DNA from 2 places in the Neobacillus sp. DHD-1R genome. Region 2 is predicted to be linked to the other one. Evidence: predicted binding sites of a transcription regulator. Region 2 holds the regulator's gene; the other holds the start of a gene.
The links. The regulator Rex, encoded in region 2, represses fermentation and respiration genes when NADH is low (regulators of the CRP and FNR family bind a similar motif). The targets are predictions, from matches to a motif close to TTGTGAAATATTTCACAA.

Region 1 (7,526 bases), 910 kb from region 2:
CAGCATCGTGCCGATCGCATCTAAATATAAGGGGATGCGCAATACTTGAACAAGCTGTGAAATGACTACATTAATCGCCACGCCAATCGGAATAAGTAAAATCGCAATCAGCGTAAAATCGTACTTCAGACCTTTTTTCATAAAATATATTCCCCCTGGGTTAAGTTTTTTTAGTAAAAACATAGGAGTAAATGGATGGAAATCTGAAAAACTAGGACGGATGAATTCAATTTTTCACATGTGTGGAACAAAGGAGTTGGTCAAAAGGTGCAGGTAAAGGACTAGGACGGGTTATGTTAATTTTTCAATGGCAGTGTAGAGTAAATCAAGAATCCTGTCGCGGTCCACATCAAAGGCTACAGTGACATTCTTGGGATTACCTGTTCGCCCCTTCTTATCCACTACAGTTTGCCCTCTAGTGAACTCACCCTTTGTCTCAATTTCGACATTACAAGGGATGAAGGTAAATAAGGAAGGATCAATCAGGTTGGCCACTGCACACGGGTCATGCATGGCATCGGCACGACCATCGCGAAAATAAAAATCGAGCATGCTGGCCACTGCTTTTCCGGTTTTATTACCAATAAAGCGAATACGATCAATATCCTCTTTATACATCGGGATTTTATTGGTAACATCTAAGCCAAACATCGTAATCGGAATTCCTGAGTTAAAAACAATTTTTGCTGCATCTGGGTCTACATAAATATTGAATTCTGCTACTGGAGTACGATTGCCGCCATCACATGCCCCACCCATAATCGATAATTGGTCAATGTTCCCGATGACCTCTGGATAGGACTTAATCAATAGAGCAATATTGGTAAGTGGTCCAATCGCAACAATGGTTACTTTTTCCGGCGATTGGAGAATCGTCTCGCTCATCGCTTCTAGTGCAGAGCGGCTGCTCACTGAATAATGCGGTGCACCTAACTCGACTCCCCCAAAACCTGAATCACCGTGGGCTACATCTGCAAGTACCAATTCATGAAGCAACGGTCCTGCCGCCCCCCTCGCAACTTCAATTTCCTCTCCAACAAAACTGACTAGCTTTAAGGCGTTTGTCGTGATCTTTTCACTCGTTTGATTACCTGCACATGTGGTAATCAGTTTTAGATCCAGTTCATCTGATGAGATGGCTAAAAGGATTGCTAGTGCATCATCAATTCCAGGATCGCAATCAATAATAATGGGTTTGGACATGTCGTTCTCCTTTTTTTAGTTTTCAAGTTTTCTAGTACTTTCGCGCAAAATCAGTGATGGTTCAAGATACAACGTTTTGTTTTTAACATCACCTCCTTGAGTGATTTGTTCAAATAAGATTTGGGCTGAGATTTCGCCCATTTCGTAAACGGATTGCTCAATGGTCGTTAACTTAGGGTTTAATAACTGGTTATATTTAATATTGTCAAAGCCAACTACCGATAGATTATCTGGTATGGTAATCCCTAATTCAACTGCTGCCTGATACACACCAAAGGCCATTAAATCGTTAAAGGCAAAAATCGCTGTAATGTCCTTATTGGCCAATAAGGTTTTAGCTGCCCGGTATCCCCCATCCATTTGGTAGTCAGCAGCTAGGATAAGATCTTGATTGAAGGGAATACCCGCTTCTCCTAGAGCCCTCATATATCCATTCAACCGGGCCTTCGAGTTTGGAAAATGCGCCGGCCCCGTTATACAACCGATTTTTGTATGAGAAAGATCCAGTAAATGTTTGGTTGCTAGATAGCCCGCTTTTTCGTTATGAATCGAAACACCACTAAACGTTTGGTCATCTACCCCGCGGTCCAGTAAGACGATCGGAATATTCTTCTCTCGCGCAATTTCTTCTAGCTGCGGAATGGTTTCAGCACTAGAATAGGTAAAAATGATGCCATCGACATTTTTTTCCTTCATTAAACTTACATACGTTAATTCTCGTTTCGGGTCTCCATCGGTATTACACAAAAAGACATTGTAGGCATGTTTATTAGCAAAATCCTCCACACCTCTAACCAGCTCGGGGAAAAAAGGGTTTCTAATATCCGGAATAATTAATCCAATGGTATTGGTTTGTTTCGTAATCATACTTCTAGCAATCGTATTAGGCCGATAATCTAGCTCTTCAATAATGTCCAGCACCTTTTTGCGGGTGGACTCCCCAATCCCCTCACTCTTTTGATTAATCACACGCGAGACTGTGGTAATTGAAACATTCGCCTTTCTGGCAATATCTTTTATGGTTATCGTCATAGCAAAACCCCATATTCGGATTTAAGAAAACGTTTTCTGAAAACGTTTTCTTAATTATAATTCAATTTTCAGAATTTAGTCAACATTATATTGGTATTTTATGAGGGGTCAGTCCCCCGCCGCTTTAAAGGAATACAGTAAGTACCCCTCTTTTCTTTAAGAGAGGGGTACTGAGGCAAACTTGTCCATCCTATAAACATAGAATAGAAATAATATAGTGTTGGAGGTTTCAAATGGGGAGAACCCACCGTCCCTCCTGATTTCATCATGGTTGAATCTCAAACAAAGGGCGAATGTTTTGGTCGGCGGCAATGTGTTCAGGAAGGATAAAATCCATGGGGTCACTTGCAAGTTTAATATCTAGTTGTTTAAAGCATTCATTCACAAATTCTGAGCATATGTACTCATCATCATCAATATGACGGCCGATCCCTAATCCGATGCGGGCAACGATTCGGGCAATTTCGACTTTATCATAGTTTCGATTTAATAAATCAACTGCCTTTCCGAGCATTTTATTTATCTTTTCTTGATCAAAAGTGGGATCATCCAGTAAGGTATGCCTCGCTACATACAGGTTGCCCTTATACTTTTTTCTGCTATTTTCATAATTATAAAGATAATGTGACAAGGGAACAGCCCTGACACCATCGTCCTCCACGCTCTCTAAAACAATAACTCGGTCATTCCAAAAGCATAATAAACCCACATGGCTAATTAAAGAAGCTGAAGCTTTTTTGATCAGCTCACTAACTAAATATTGACCGCTGCAAAACAGAATATCTCCCGTCTTTATTTCATTTCTTGCTTGCTGATATGAACGCTGCGCAATGCCGATAAATTTACTGGTCCCCATCTAAACTCTCCTCTCTCTCACTCTCTATTTTTTAACTATTCTAAAAATATTAAACCACAAAATCTTTGTAAAAACCAAGAACCGCCTCCAAGATCTACTTCACATACTTGTGCCAAAATGTAAAGGTTTTCAATAAAAAATTCAAATTTATGTCACAAATATTGTGAAAAACTTCACAAACTTGGTGATATACTAACACCATCAACTGAGTAATTAATAAACAAGCAGTACAAACATCCAGCTTAAGTCATTTTTCACATTTTATATAAAAAGGAGATTGTTAATATGGATAACAGAAATAAGAAAGTAAACCGGGTTGTCTTAGTAGGAACAGGTGCTGTCGGCTGCAGTTATGCCTATTCAATGATTAATCAAGGAGTGGCCGAAGAGTTAGTTCTTATTGACCTGAATGAAGCAAAATCAGAAGGCGAAGCGATGGACCTTAACCATGGCATTCCATTTGCTCCGTCACCAATCAAAGTATGGAGCGGTTCTTATCAGGACTGTGAAAGTGCGGACTTAGTGGTCATTACCGCAGGATTAGCACAAAAGCCTGGTGAAACCCGCTTACAATTAGTGGAAAAGAATACAAAAATCTTTAAAGAAATTGTAAAAAACATTATGGCAAGTGGATTTGACGGGATCTTCTTAGTCGCCACAAACCCTGTCGATATTTTAACCTATGTAACCTGGAAAGAGTCCGGCCTGCCAAAAGAACGGGTTATCGGTTCAGGTACGGTATTAGATTCTGCGCGTCTCCGCTTTGCGCTTGGTCAGCATTTTAACATGGACACAAGAAATGTTCACGCCTATATCATTGGCGAACACGGAGATACAGAGCTTCCGGTTTGGAGCCGTGCTTCAATAGGGGTTGAAAGACTTGGAGAGCTCCCAGCTGAAAAACTGAATGAAGAATGCTTAGAAAACATTTTCGTTAACGTCCGTGATGCGGCCTATCATATCATTGAACGGAAAGGGGCAACGTACTATGGAATCGGGATGTCTCTAGTTCGAATTACGAAGGCGATTTTAAATAATGAAAATTGTATCTTAACGGTATCCTGCTATCTAGAGGGACAATATGGACTTCAGGATGTGTTTATCGGTGTTCCTGCGGTTATTAACCGTGGCGGAATCCGTGAAGTCATTGAAATTGAGCTAAATGAAAAGGAAAAACAACAATTTTGTCACTCGGTTACAGTATTAAAAGAAACCATGAAACCTGTTCTTTAGTATATTTTTCGATTAAAACTCCTTAGATAAAGAGAAAATCACGAATGAAAGCAGATGAAACTATGGTAACGATCAATCATACAAAAAAGGGTTATTTTATGATGGCTGTTTTATGGCTGGCCTATGTAACCTTTGCGATGAACTGGGTGGCGGGTTCTTCATTGACGCCCCAAATCACCGAAACGTTTTTCGGTGGACCGGTGGATCCGATCATTTCTCAATTAGTGAATTATTCGATTACGACTGCTCGTGTATTTGCCAACATTTTAGCCGCGATGGTGCTTATGAAGTTGGGGCCTAAAAAAGCAGCAGGCACGGCAATCGGACTTTTAATGATGGGACTTGTCGCGATTTATCTCCCTAATTATTGGGCCTACACCGTCGCGAGGATGGTCATGGCCGTAGGAGGCTCGATGGTCATTGTCTACATGAACCCGATCGTGGCTCACTATGTCAACCATCCAAAAACAAAGCTGCGCATTAATGCGGCCAATACCGTTTCCTATAATGTGGGTGCCTTTATTGTCGCCGTCTTATTTACGGTTTTTGCCAAGCAAATGGTGGTCAACTGGCGTTTAACGTTAACCTTTTTCGCCTCTTTAACGATCTTGTTTTTTATCGGCTGGCTTTGGAAAGCAGAGACCTTTGAAACGAAAGAATCAGGCGGAAAAGCTGAAAAGTATGGCTATAAAGACGCGCTCAAGGACGGATTTCTCTGGCGCTATGGCCTGGCGTTTGCTTCCTTTTTAACTCTGTATGTATTATCGTTAGTGAGCTTTAAAGCGATTTTTGATCAATATACCTTGTTAAATGGCTCGGTTACGAACCTATTAATCTCAGGTTTTGGCATTCTCGGAACCTTTGCTGGGATTCGCATCGGGAATAAAGGGGTGCTGCGGAAACCAGTCCTTCTGTTTTCAGGGATTGTGATGGTAGCAACCTTTGCCCTTGCCATCGTCTTTGCCAATAAAATTCCACTTCTATCGTACACACTCATTTCGATTTCGGGATTTGCGATGTATATCCAGTATCCAATCTTTTTGAATCTGCCCCATGAATTAAAAGGGATGACTCCACAAATATTGACGATTATGTTCGGACTATTCTGGGCGATCGCTTATGCGGGCCAAACCATCGCTACAATTGTGTGGAGCTTTATTTTAGGACACTCCGGATACACACCGGCCATGATATTCTTTATAGCAGCCTCCAGTTTGTACATCTTCTTAGTGGCTACCTTCCCGGAAACAAAACAAAAGGAAGCAGCCATACGAAGAGCAGCATAAGTTACAAAACTCTTTATTTATAATGATTTAGTGCCGACCATAAGTACGTCTAAGTTTATTTTTCGATGGACAACGCAAAAAGCTCTATGGCAATATGCCATAGAGCTTTTTTTAACCCTTATTTTCTTGTTTATAAAAATATTGCCGTTAGTTTAATATGTCGACATTCGCTTTTCAATCGCTTCTCTAACTTCTTTTCCTGTTGCATGTTCCTTAACAATCTTCATTATGATTTGGTGGATTTCGTTAACGTCAGGTTTTGCTTGTCCATCCAGTTGATTGATTGTATTTGTTATAAGTAAATTTAGCCATGTTTCTTTTAAACGTTCTGGCTTTTCCTTGTTCTTTTGACCAAGGATTGATTTCATTTCATCGACAATCTGGTTCTCTGCCCTTTGAAGATTTTCAGTTAATCTACCACGTTGATTAGTAGGTATTTCTTCGACTAATTTTTTTGCAGTTTCAAGCGTAACAATAGCATGATCAACTTCTTCAACACTTTCCAGCCTAGAATCTAACAATGTATGAATGACTCGGTCTGCTTGTAAAATGGTTTTTACGATATATAGTCGCTCCAATAATGTATTTTTGTTTGTACCATCAATTAATTTATCAATTGCTTGTTCAGCCTTTTCAACACTTTCTTCAGAAAGTGACTGTTCAGCTTGCTCAACGGCTTCCTTTGCCAGTTTTAGATTTAAGACTGCCTGGGCTTGATTTACTTCAGCAGAAACGATATTTAAACGACCTTGTAATTCAAATTTCTTTTCACCATCTTCTAGCTTTTCAATTAAAGCCCCTGCATAATTTACTGCTTCGACAGCGGCATCAATCTTTTCTTGCGCATCAAGCTCGGCTCCTGCTAACTCCTCAGCTTTGACTACTGCTTCCATTGCCAGTCTATTAGTTTCACTGTTTTCATCAACAATTTCTATTTTCATAGAACCAATGATAAGTGGTAAGTTTTTAGCACCAACGATTCTAAAGTCTGCATGACCATTTTGACGATTGGTAAACTTTGCTTGCGGCATATCAATGGTTACCGTTTGCCATTGATTAATATCTTCTTCCTTAATGGTAACTTTTTGTGCAGATTGATAGGCAGCCCCTGTTTCAGCTGATTCATATTGAAGGGTAAAGGTACCAGCGACAGGTGAACGATATTCAATGGTTGCACGGCTATTATAGGGTCCTCCATAAATATATCGATCGTCAACTGAAAGATAGAGGTTATTTCCTTGATTAAACAGATTTTTATCGACTTGTAAGACCGTTCTGCCATCCATTATAATTTCGTGAGCAGGACCACTTTCATACGGAATCCACGTTAATCCATTGGGCTCACTATTAAAATCCATGGATACAAAATTTACTGGCTTGTCCGGGACGATTTCAATCTTCATTTTTCCAAGCAGGAGCGGCAGGTTATTAGCCGCTAAAAGACGCATATCTGCCCCATTATTTTGGCGATTTGTAAATTTGATATCTGGTATCTCTATTGTCGTAGTTTTCCATTGGTTGATTTCAGCATCAGTAATAGTAATAGATTGTGTTTTTTGATAGGCTGATCCTGAATCAGCCGATTCGTATTGCAGACTAAACGAACCTGCTTTTGGTGAACGATATTCAATGGTTGCTTTCGCATGATAAGGTCCACCTAGGATAGATTTGTCGTCTACAAATAAGTAAGCGTGATTGCCGCCGCCCATAGGATTTTTTTCCAGTTGAAGGGCCTTTCTGCCATCTATAGTGACTTCACTAACGGGTCCATCTTGATAATTCTGATAGGATAAACCATCTGGAACAGTTGTATCATCAAAATCCATGGACACACTATATTTATTTGGGACCGGCGATGCACCTGGATTAGGGTTAGGATCGACCCATTCCATACGGTCGGCAATATAGGCTTTACC
Region 2 (7,526 bases):
TTTTTTCCTTAAAAGAAAAAACCGGGCAGCCACCCGGTTTCAACCATTAATCAGCAAGTTCGGCCCAGTCTTCCATTAGTTGCTCAAGCTCAGCCTTAGCCTGTTCACTTTTTAGATTAATTTCTAATACTTTTTCATGGTTTTGAAAAATGTCAGGTTCACAGAGCTTTTCCTCGTAATCTTGGATTTGTTTCTCGAGCTCTTCGATTCGTTGTTCTATTTCTTCTAGTTTTCGTTTACGCTGCCGTTCAAGCTTTTTACTTTCCTTATCCTGTTGATAACTGTTTTTCTCTGAGGTATCCACTAAAGTTTCTTTTTTCGTTGCCGCAGCGAGCGCTAATGCTTCGAGTTCCTCTTGCTCCAGTTTCTTTTCTAGATAATAATCATAATCACCTAAATACTCATCGCTGCCCTTTCGACTTAATTCTAAAACCTTCGTTGCGATCCGGTTAATAAAATAGCGATCGTGAGAGACAAAAAGAATGGTGCCAGGGTAATCAATTAAGGCATTCTCAAGAACTTCTTTACTATCAAGATCAAGGTGGTTCGTAGGCTCATCCAAAATTAGCAGATTGGCCTTTTCCAACATAAGTTTAGCGAGTGCCAGACGGGCTTTTTCCCCGCCGCTTAGGGTAGAGACAATTTTTAACACATCGTCACCGGAAAATAAGAAATTACCGAGAACGGTACGAATTTCTTTTTCACTCTTTAAAGGGTAATCATCCCATAGCTCATTTAATACACGTTTATTAGAAGTTAATTCAGCCTGTTGCTGATCATAATAACCAATCGAAAGGTTTGATCCATATTTGACGGTCCCCTTTAACTCAGGCAGCTTCTTAATAATCGTTTTTAATAGCGTTGATTTGCCGATTCCATTTGGACCAACCAGAGCAATACTTTCCCCTTTATACGCCCGGAAAGTGATCGCCTCTGAAACCATTTCCCCTTGATACCCAATCGCTAAAGAATCTACCATCAAAACATCATTACCACTTTGTTTTTCGATCTCAAAGGAGAATGCAGCCGATTTCTCGTCCCCAAGTGGCCGATCCATCATCTCCATTTTTTCAAGCTTTTTTCGGCGGCTTTGCGCCCGTTTGGTCGTTGAGGCCCTTGCTAAATTCCGATTAATAAAATCTTGCAGGTTAGCGACCTCTTGCTGTTGTTTTTCATAAAGTTTTAAGTCACGTTCATAATTGGCCGCTTTTTGTTCAAGGTAAGCACTATAGTTACCTGTAAACCGCCCAATTTGCTTGCGCGATACCTCGTAAACCTGTGTGACGACTTTGTCTAAAAAGTAACGGTCATGAGAGACAATTAAAATGGCCCCTTCATAACTTTGCAGATATTGCTCAAGCCAGGAAAGAGTTTCAATATCAAGATGGTTGGTCGGTTCGTCCAAAATTAGAATATCCGGTTTGGTTAACAATAGCTTTCCTAAGGCAAGCCTTGTTTTTTGCCCGCCGCTTAAACTTGAAATCATCAAGGAACTTTCATTAAAATGTAACCCATGTAAAACAGAGCGAATATCGGCTTCGTATTGATAGCCTCCCTGCTCTTTAAACTTCACTTGAAGTTGATCATATTCAGATAAGATTCGCTCGTATTTTCCAGTGTCTTCGTATACACTAGAATCGGCCATTTTAGTCTCCAGCTGCCGCAATGACTTTTCCATCGACAACAGATGTTGGAAAACGGTCAACATTTCATCCCAAATGGATAAATTGGACTCAAGGCCAGTATTCTGAGCTAAATAGCCTATGGTCACTTCTTTGGGTTTGATGATCTCGCCGCCATCATGTGACAAATGCCCGGCAATAATCTTCAATAATGTTGATTTGCCGGCACCATTACGGCCAACAAGGGCAACACGGTCCCGTGTTTGTAATTCCAGTTTTATATTAGATAAAATAAGGTCAGCACCATAATATTTTTGTAGTTGATTCACTTGCAATAAAATCATTTTATTCACCTCTATTAACTATAATTAGTGTACCGTATATCCTGAACATCGGCAATAAAGCGGGGCTTTCGATTGGCGGGATTTCTTTTATCAGCGAAAAAATGTATATTTAGTGCAAACTTTCACACACATACTAGTGAAAATAGTGTATTATTTTGGGGTAGGGGGATTTATTGATGGCTGAATTTACTCATTTTAATGAAGAGGGCAGAGCAAAAATGGTCGATGTCAGTGACAAACCAGAGACGGCACGAACGGCTCTTGCACATTCTAGTATTACTGTTAGCAAAGAAATTTTTGATAAAATAACGAACAATGAAATGAAAAAAGGCGATGTCTTAGCAGTAGCCCAAGTTGCAGCGGTGATGGCTGCCAAAAAGACATGGGACATCATTCCGATGTGTCACCCTATTCCATTAACAGGGATCAATATTTCTTTTTCATGGGAAAAAGGGCAAAATGAGAACTACCAATTATCTATAGTTGCAGCTGTAAAAACAAAAGGGAATACAGGTGTGGAAATGGAAGCGCTCACAGCTGCTTCTGCCTGTGCCTTAACCGTTTATGATATGTGTAAAGCAGTCGATAAAAGCATGGTCATTGGACCGACTTATTTAGTCGAGAAGACGGGCGGTAAGAACGGTGATTTTAAGCGAAGCGAACAAGTTAAATAAAAGGAAGGGGTGTGGGAGAGTATGAGTAACGAAACGACAAAGATACCACAGGCGACAGCGAAACGGCTGCCCCTCTATTATCGGTTTTTGAAAAACCTGCATACTGCTGGGAAGCAAAGGGTATCATCAGCGGAATTAAGTGAGGCGGTAAAGGTAGATTCAGCCACTATTCGCAGGGATTTTTCCTATTTTGGGGCCTTGGGGAAAAAGGGCTATGGCTACAACGTCAATTACCTTTTAACATTCTTTCGGAAAACGCTTGATCAAGATGAATTAACAAAGGTTGCATTAATTGGCGTCGGAAATCTAGGAACAGCTTTCTTAAACTATAACTTTTTAAAAAATAATAACACTAAAATAGAGTGTGGCTTTGATGTGGATCCGGCAAAAATGGGAACGAAGATCCGTGAGGTGCCCGTGTATCACATGGATGAATTGGAGAATGTGTTAACGGAGGAAAAAATCTCGGTCGCCATCCTTACCGTTCCTGCGCCCGTTGCACAAATGATTACGGATCGGCTTGTGAATGCAGATGTAAAAGCAATCTTAAATTTTACGCCGGCAAGATTAAATGTGCCTGCATCAATTAGGGTGCATCACATTGATTTAGCAGTAGAGCTGCAATCCTTGATCTACTTTTTAAAACATTATCCGACAGAAGATATAGAAGAATAAGAAAAGGGTCAGACCCCCATGTTAACATTCAATCTATAATCGCTAATTGAAAAGGTCAGCGATATGTTGAAGTTAGGGGGGCAGGCCCTTTTTTTTTGTGCTCAAGTCTAACTTTACAACGTAACAGTGTTATGTTACATTAGAAATAGAAAGGGGTTTTCAATCATGAGCGAGGAGTTAATATCTAAAAAGGATTTACTGGATTATGCAGGAATTTCTTACGGACAGCTATATAGATGGAAGCGTAAAGATTTAATTCCGGAAGAATGGTTTATTCGAAAATCAACCTTTACGGGTCAAGAAACCTTTTTCCCTAAAGAAAAAATCTTAGAGAGAATTAACAAGATACAAACCATGAAAGAAAATTTGTCATTAGATGAACTAGCAGATATGTTTTCACCTAATATTAGTGATATGCAGTTAGACAAAGATGATTTAGTAAAACGTAACATTGTTTCGAATGAAGTGATGAATTTTTATTTAGAACAAGATAAAGGCAGCAACGATAAATTTAATTTTTCACGCATGTTGGAGATATATGTATTAGAGAAACTTTTAGAATCAGGCGATATAAACTTAGATGAAGGAAAAATGCTGCTTCAGCTGTTAAAAGACAATGAGCAGCTCATTAAGCAAAAAAGCTGTGACTTGATCATTACTCGTAAGCTTGGAGTGTCATCCTGTCTGTTACTGATAAATGCAGAAGACTTCCATTTTGAAAAGGGAACAAAAATAATCGTGTCTCTATCGCTTATGGGGTGTATGGAAGAAATTAAAGCAAAATTATTATAAAGGAGACTGGCAATGGATACGAAAAGTAGAGGAGACTTGGTCATTAATGGATTAGGTTCGTCTAACGGAGGCCACTTCCATTTAGTAACGGTTAATGGTAGAGGAACGATCAACAGTGACGTGCAGTGTACGGCGTTTGAGTGCAATGGGTCAGGTACAATGAAGGGGAATGTGGGAGCGGATACCGTCAAAGTGAACGGGAATGCCCGCTTTAATGGGAATATCGAGGCGGAAAAGCTTTCTGTTGAAGGAACGGCAAGGATTGATGAAAACCTCTATGTAAAACAGTTAAAGGTTTCAGGCAAAGTCACGGTTGGTGGAAAAGTAAAATGTGATGAAATCAATCTTCGAGGTCTTTTTGCGGTGAAGGATGATTGTGAAGCGGAGCTTTTTAAAGGGGAATATCGGTTTACCATTGGCGGGCTCTTAAATGCCGATCAAGTTAATATTAAGATTTATGGTGAATGTAAAGCGACAGAAATTGGCGGTCAAACCATTATTGTCAAGCAGCATAAAGGGTCTTTTTTCAGCACTTTATTTAAATCCTTTTTCAAATCGCAATTAGAAGCGGACATCATTGAAGGAGACATCGTTGAGCTAGAAAATACAAAAGCGAAAGTCGTGCGGGGTCATCAAGTCAAGATTGGCGCCAACTGCCAAATAGGTGTCGTAGAATACACCAAAGAATTTTCACAGGATAAAAATGCCGTTATTAGTGACATTCGAAAGGTTTAAGGGAGGGGAAGAACATGGGAAATAGCAAAAACCTTATCATTAATGGCACAGGAAGTTACCCCGGAGGCCAATACGATAAAATCAGCATTCGTGGCGAAGGAACGATTGTGAATGATGTCGAATGTTCTGCTTTTCGTGTCTATGGCACAAGTGAAGCAAACGGAAATGTGACAATCGGAACTGCCAAAATTTTAGGTGAGGCAGAATTTAATGGAAATGTGAGAGTGAAAGAAACACTCGTCATGGGAACCATGAAGGTCGACAAACAAGCCAAATTGGAAAAAATGAAAATCCTTGGTTTGCTGGAAGTGGAGGAAGGCCTCAGTGGTGATGAAGCTATCATAAAAGGAAGTATCGCCGTAAAGGGAGATGTCGAATATGAATTGTTTGATTCAAGCGGCGGCTTTGAAATCAAAGGATTATTATCAGCAGATACAATTAAAATCGGCTTGCGCTTTGGTGAAAGTACAGCAGAGGAGATTGGCGGCGGAAAAATCACGGTGAAAAGAAAGAAAAATTCTCTGCTTCCCTTTGGCAAAGAGGTCGGCACACTTGCTGCCAAGGTGATTGAAGGCGATGAAATTTATTTAGAAAATACAACGGCAGACGTAGTTCGAGGCAATACCGTCAAAATTGGACCTAGTTGTCTCATTGGCGTCGTGGAATATACCCATGAAATGACACAAGACCCATCCTCCACAATTAAAACAAAAACCAAGGTGTAAATAATAGAAAAGGTGTCAGGCACCCATGTGAATTCTTCACATGGTGCCTGACACCTTTTTTTATTTTTTCTTTTTAATTTTGTCTTTGTATTTCATGTAAAACAGGATGATTTTTAGACCTGAGCCAAAATCAAAGGTGGCTAACAAAACGAGGAGATAGCTGAAAAAGCCCCATCCGTTTCGTTGGACATCGTCGATGGCGAAATAGGTAAATAACCCGCCAAGCAGGAAGTAAATAAATCCGGAAAACAAAGGTGAACGTCTCATAGAAAGCCTCCGATAAAGTTTTGAACCGCCTCCGCCTCACGCTGAAGTCTTTCAATATCGTCTTTGTAAACAGATTGCACTAATACCACCATAGTATTCATGGTGACATGGGCAAATATCGGCACCAAAATGTGCTTGGTTTTGACATAAAGAAAGGCGAATGTAAATCCCATTGCCGCGTACATCAAAATATGAACGGGTTCCATATGGGCTATGGCGAAAATAACAGAACTAATGACTGCTGAAAGAAAAAAGTTGAATCGTTTATAAAGAGCACCAAAAATAATTTTTCTGAACACAATTTCTTCTAATATTGGACCGATGATGCTAGTAACCAAAATCGCCAATGGGAAAGCTTCGATGATATGAAGTATGCTTTGTGTGTTCTCAGACCCCATTTTAATGCCTAACAGTGTTTCAATATATGCTGCTGCATACTGGGAGAATAATGCCAAAAAGATTCCTAAAATGGCCCACATGACCGAATAACTTAATGAATGACCCCTTTTGTCGAGGCTTCGCATGTTCATTTCTTTTCTTAATAAAAACAAAATGATGAGCAGGGCAATGGTAAAACTAGCAACCAGCCAAACAGGAACAGCAAGACCCTTACTAATTCCTAGAAATACCAAAAACGGAAGACCGGCAAGACTCGAAAACTGCATAACAATGTAAACAACGATGATCCACCAATATTCTTTTTTCAAATGGTTAACTCCTTTTACTAATATCTATACCCATGAACGAGTAACTTATGATTTTGCAAACGAGCGTAAATACAGCTATTATCTCATTTTACTCTTAAACCTGTTACCGTTTCAATTTAGAAGAACTTTTTTGTAGAAAAGGGGGCGGGCTAAATAATTTTTTCATTGCCCTCGGGATCGAGTTATCGGAGTTAGATGTAAATGAGACGCCTTTACATTACCCTTGGGAGCAGGATCTTGGAGCTGGAGGTAAATGAAACGAACTTCCATTGCCCTTGAGAGCAGGATCTTGAAGCTAAAGGTAAATGAAACGAGCTTCCATTGCCCTCGGGAGCAGGATATTGAAGTCAAAGGTAAAAGAAACGGTCTTCCATTGCCCTCAAGAGCAGGATATTGAAGTTAAAGGTAAATTAAACGGGCTTCCATTGCCCTCGAGAGCAGGATATCGGAGCTAGAGGTAAATGAGACGGCTTTACATTGCCCGTAAAAGCAAACTTCTATATACAACGGTCAATGAATTCTCTAAGTATCTTATTCATAAAAACAAAATTCACAACAAGTTTACCAAACAGAGTACTTTTTTTAAAAAAACAGGTATAGATTATTCAGTTTTTCACATACTTGATAAGGTTGTTTAAAGATAAAATTCTTTTGTAAAATTTTATCCTTCAGACTTGCAAAAGATTTAGAGATTTATTATTATAATAATTGTGTTAGCACTCATCAATGGAGAGTGCTAATAATGACAGAATTACATATATTTTTGAGGAGGTTGTTTGATTTGTTAAGACCATTAGGTGATCGCATTATCATTGAGCTTGTTGAATCAGAAGAAAAAACTGCAAGCGGTATCGTATTACCAGATTCAGCGAAAGAAAAGCCTCAGGAAGGAAAAGTTGTTGCCGTTGGTACTGGCCGCGTACTTGAAAGCGGAGAACGTGTAGCACTTGACGTTGCTGTAGGCGATCGTATCATCTTCTCAAAA

Region 1: the regulator Rex is predicted to act here: its motif matches at 3,253-3,270, upstream of AC3ANL_RS02840 (L-lactate dehydrogenase).

Annotation. Positions count from the first base shown of each region.
Region 1 covers NZ_CM173232.1:599,335-606,860, reverse strand. Annotated here, with positions in the region: gene AC3ANL_RS02860 (ECF transporter S component) at 1-141, opposite strand, end outside; gene AC3ANL_RS02855 (nucleoside hydrolase) at 292-1,203, opposite strand; gene AC3ANL_RS02850 (LacI family DNA-binding transcriptional regulator) at 1,219-2,235, opposite strand; gene AC3ANL_RS02845 (YiiX/YebB-like N1pC/P60 family cysteine hydrolase) at 2,501-3,091, opposite strand; gene AC3ANL_RS02840 (L-lactate dehydrogenase) at 3,377-4,324, shown strand; gene AC3ANL_RS02835 (MFS transporter) at 4,369-5,610, shown strand; gene AC3ANL_RS02830 (metallophosphoesterase) at 5,763-7,526, opposite strand, start outside.
Region 2 covers NZ_CM173232.1:5,102,501-5,110,026, reverse strand. Annotated here, with positions in the region: gene AC3ANL_RS25105 (ABC-F family ATP-binding cassette domain-containing protein) at 47-1,966, opposite strand; gene moaC (cyclic pyranopterin monophosphate synthase MoaC) at 2,143-2,640, shown strand; gene AC3ANL_RS25095 (redox-sensing transcriptional repressor Rex) at 2,662-3,315, shown strand; gene AC3ANL_RS25090 (YhbD family protein) at 3,481-4,107, shown strand; gene AC3ANL_RS25085 (polymer-forming cytoskeletal protein) at 4,120-4,842, shown strand; gene AC3ANL_RS25080 (cytoplasmic protein) at 4,857-5,567, shown strand; gene AC3ANL_RS25075 (YdiK family protein) at 5,628-5,834, opposite strand; gene AC3ANL_RS25070 (CPBP family intramembrane glutamic endopeptidase) at 5,831-6,541, opposite strand; gene AC3ANL_RS25065 (hypothetical protein) at 6,795-6,938, shown strand; gene groES (co-chaperone GroES) at 7,323-7,526, shown strand, end outside.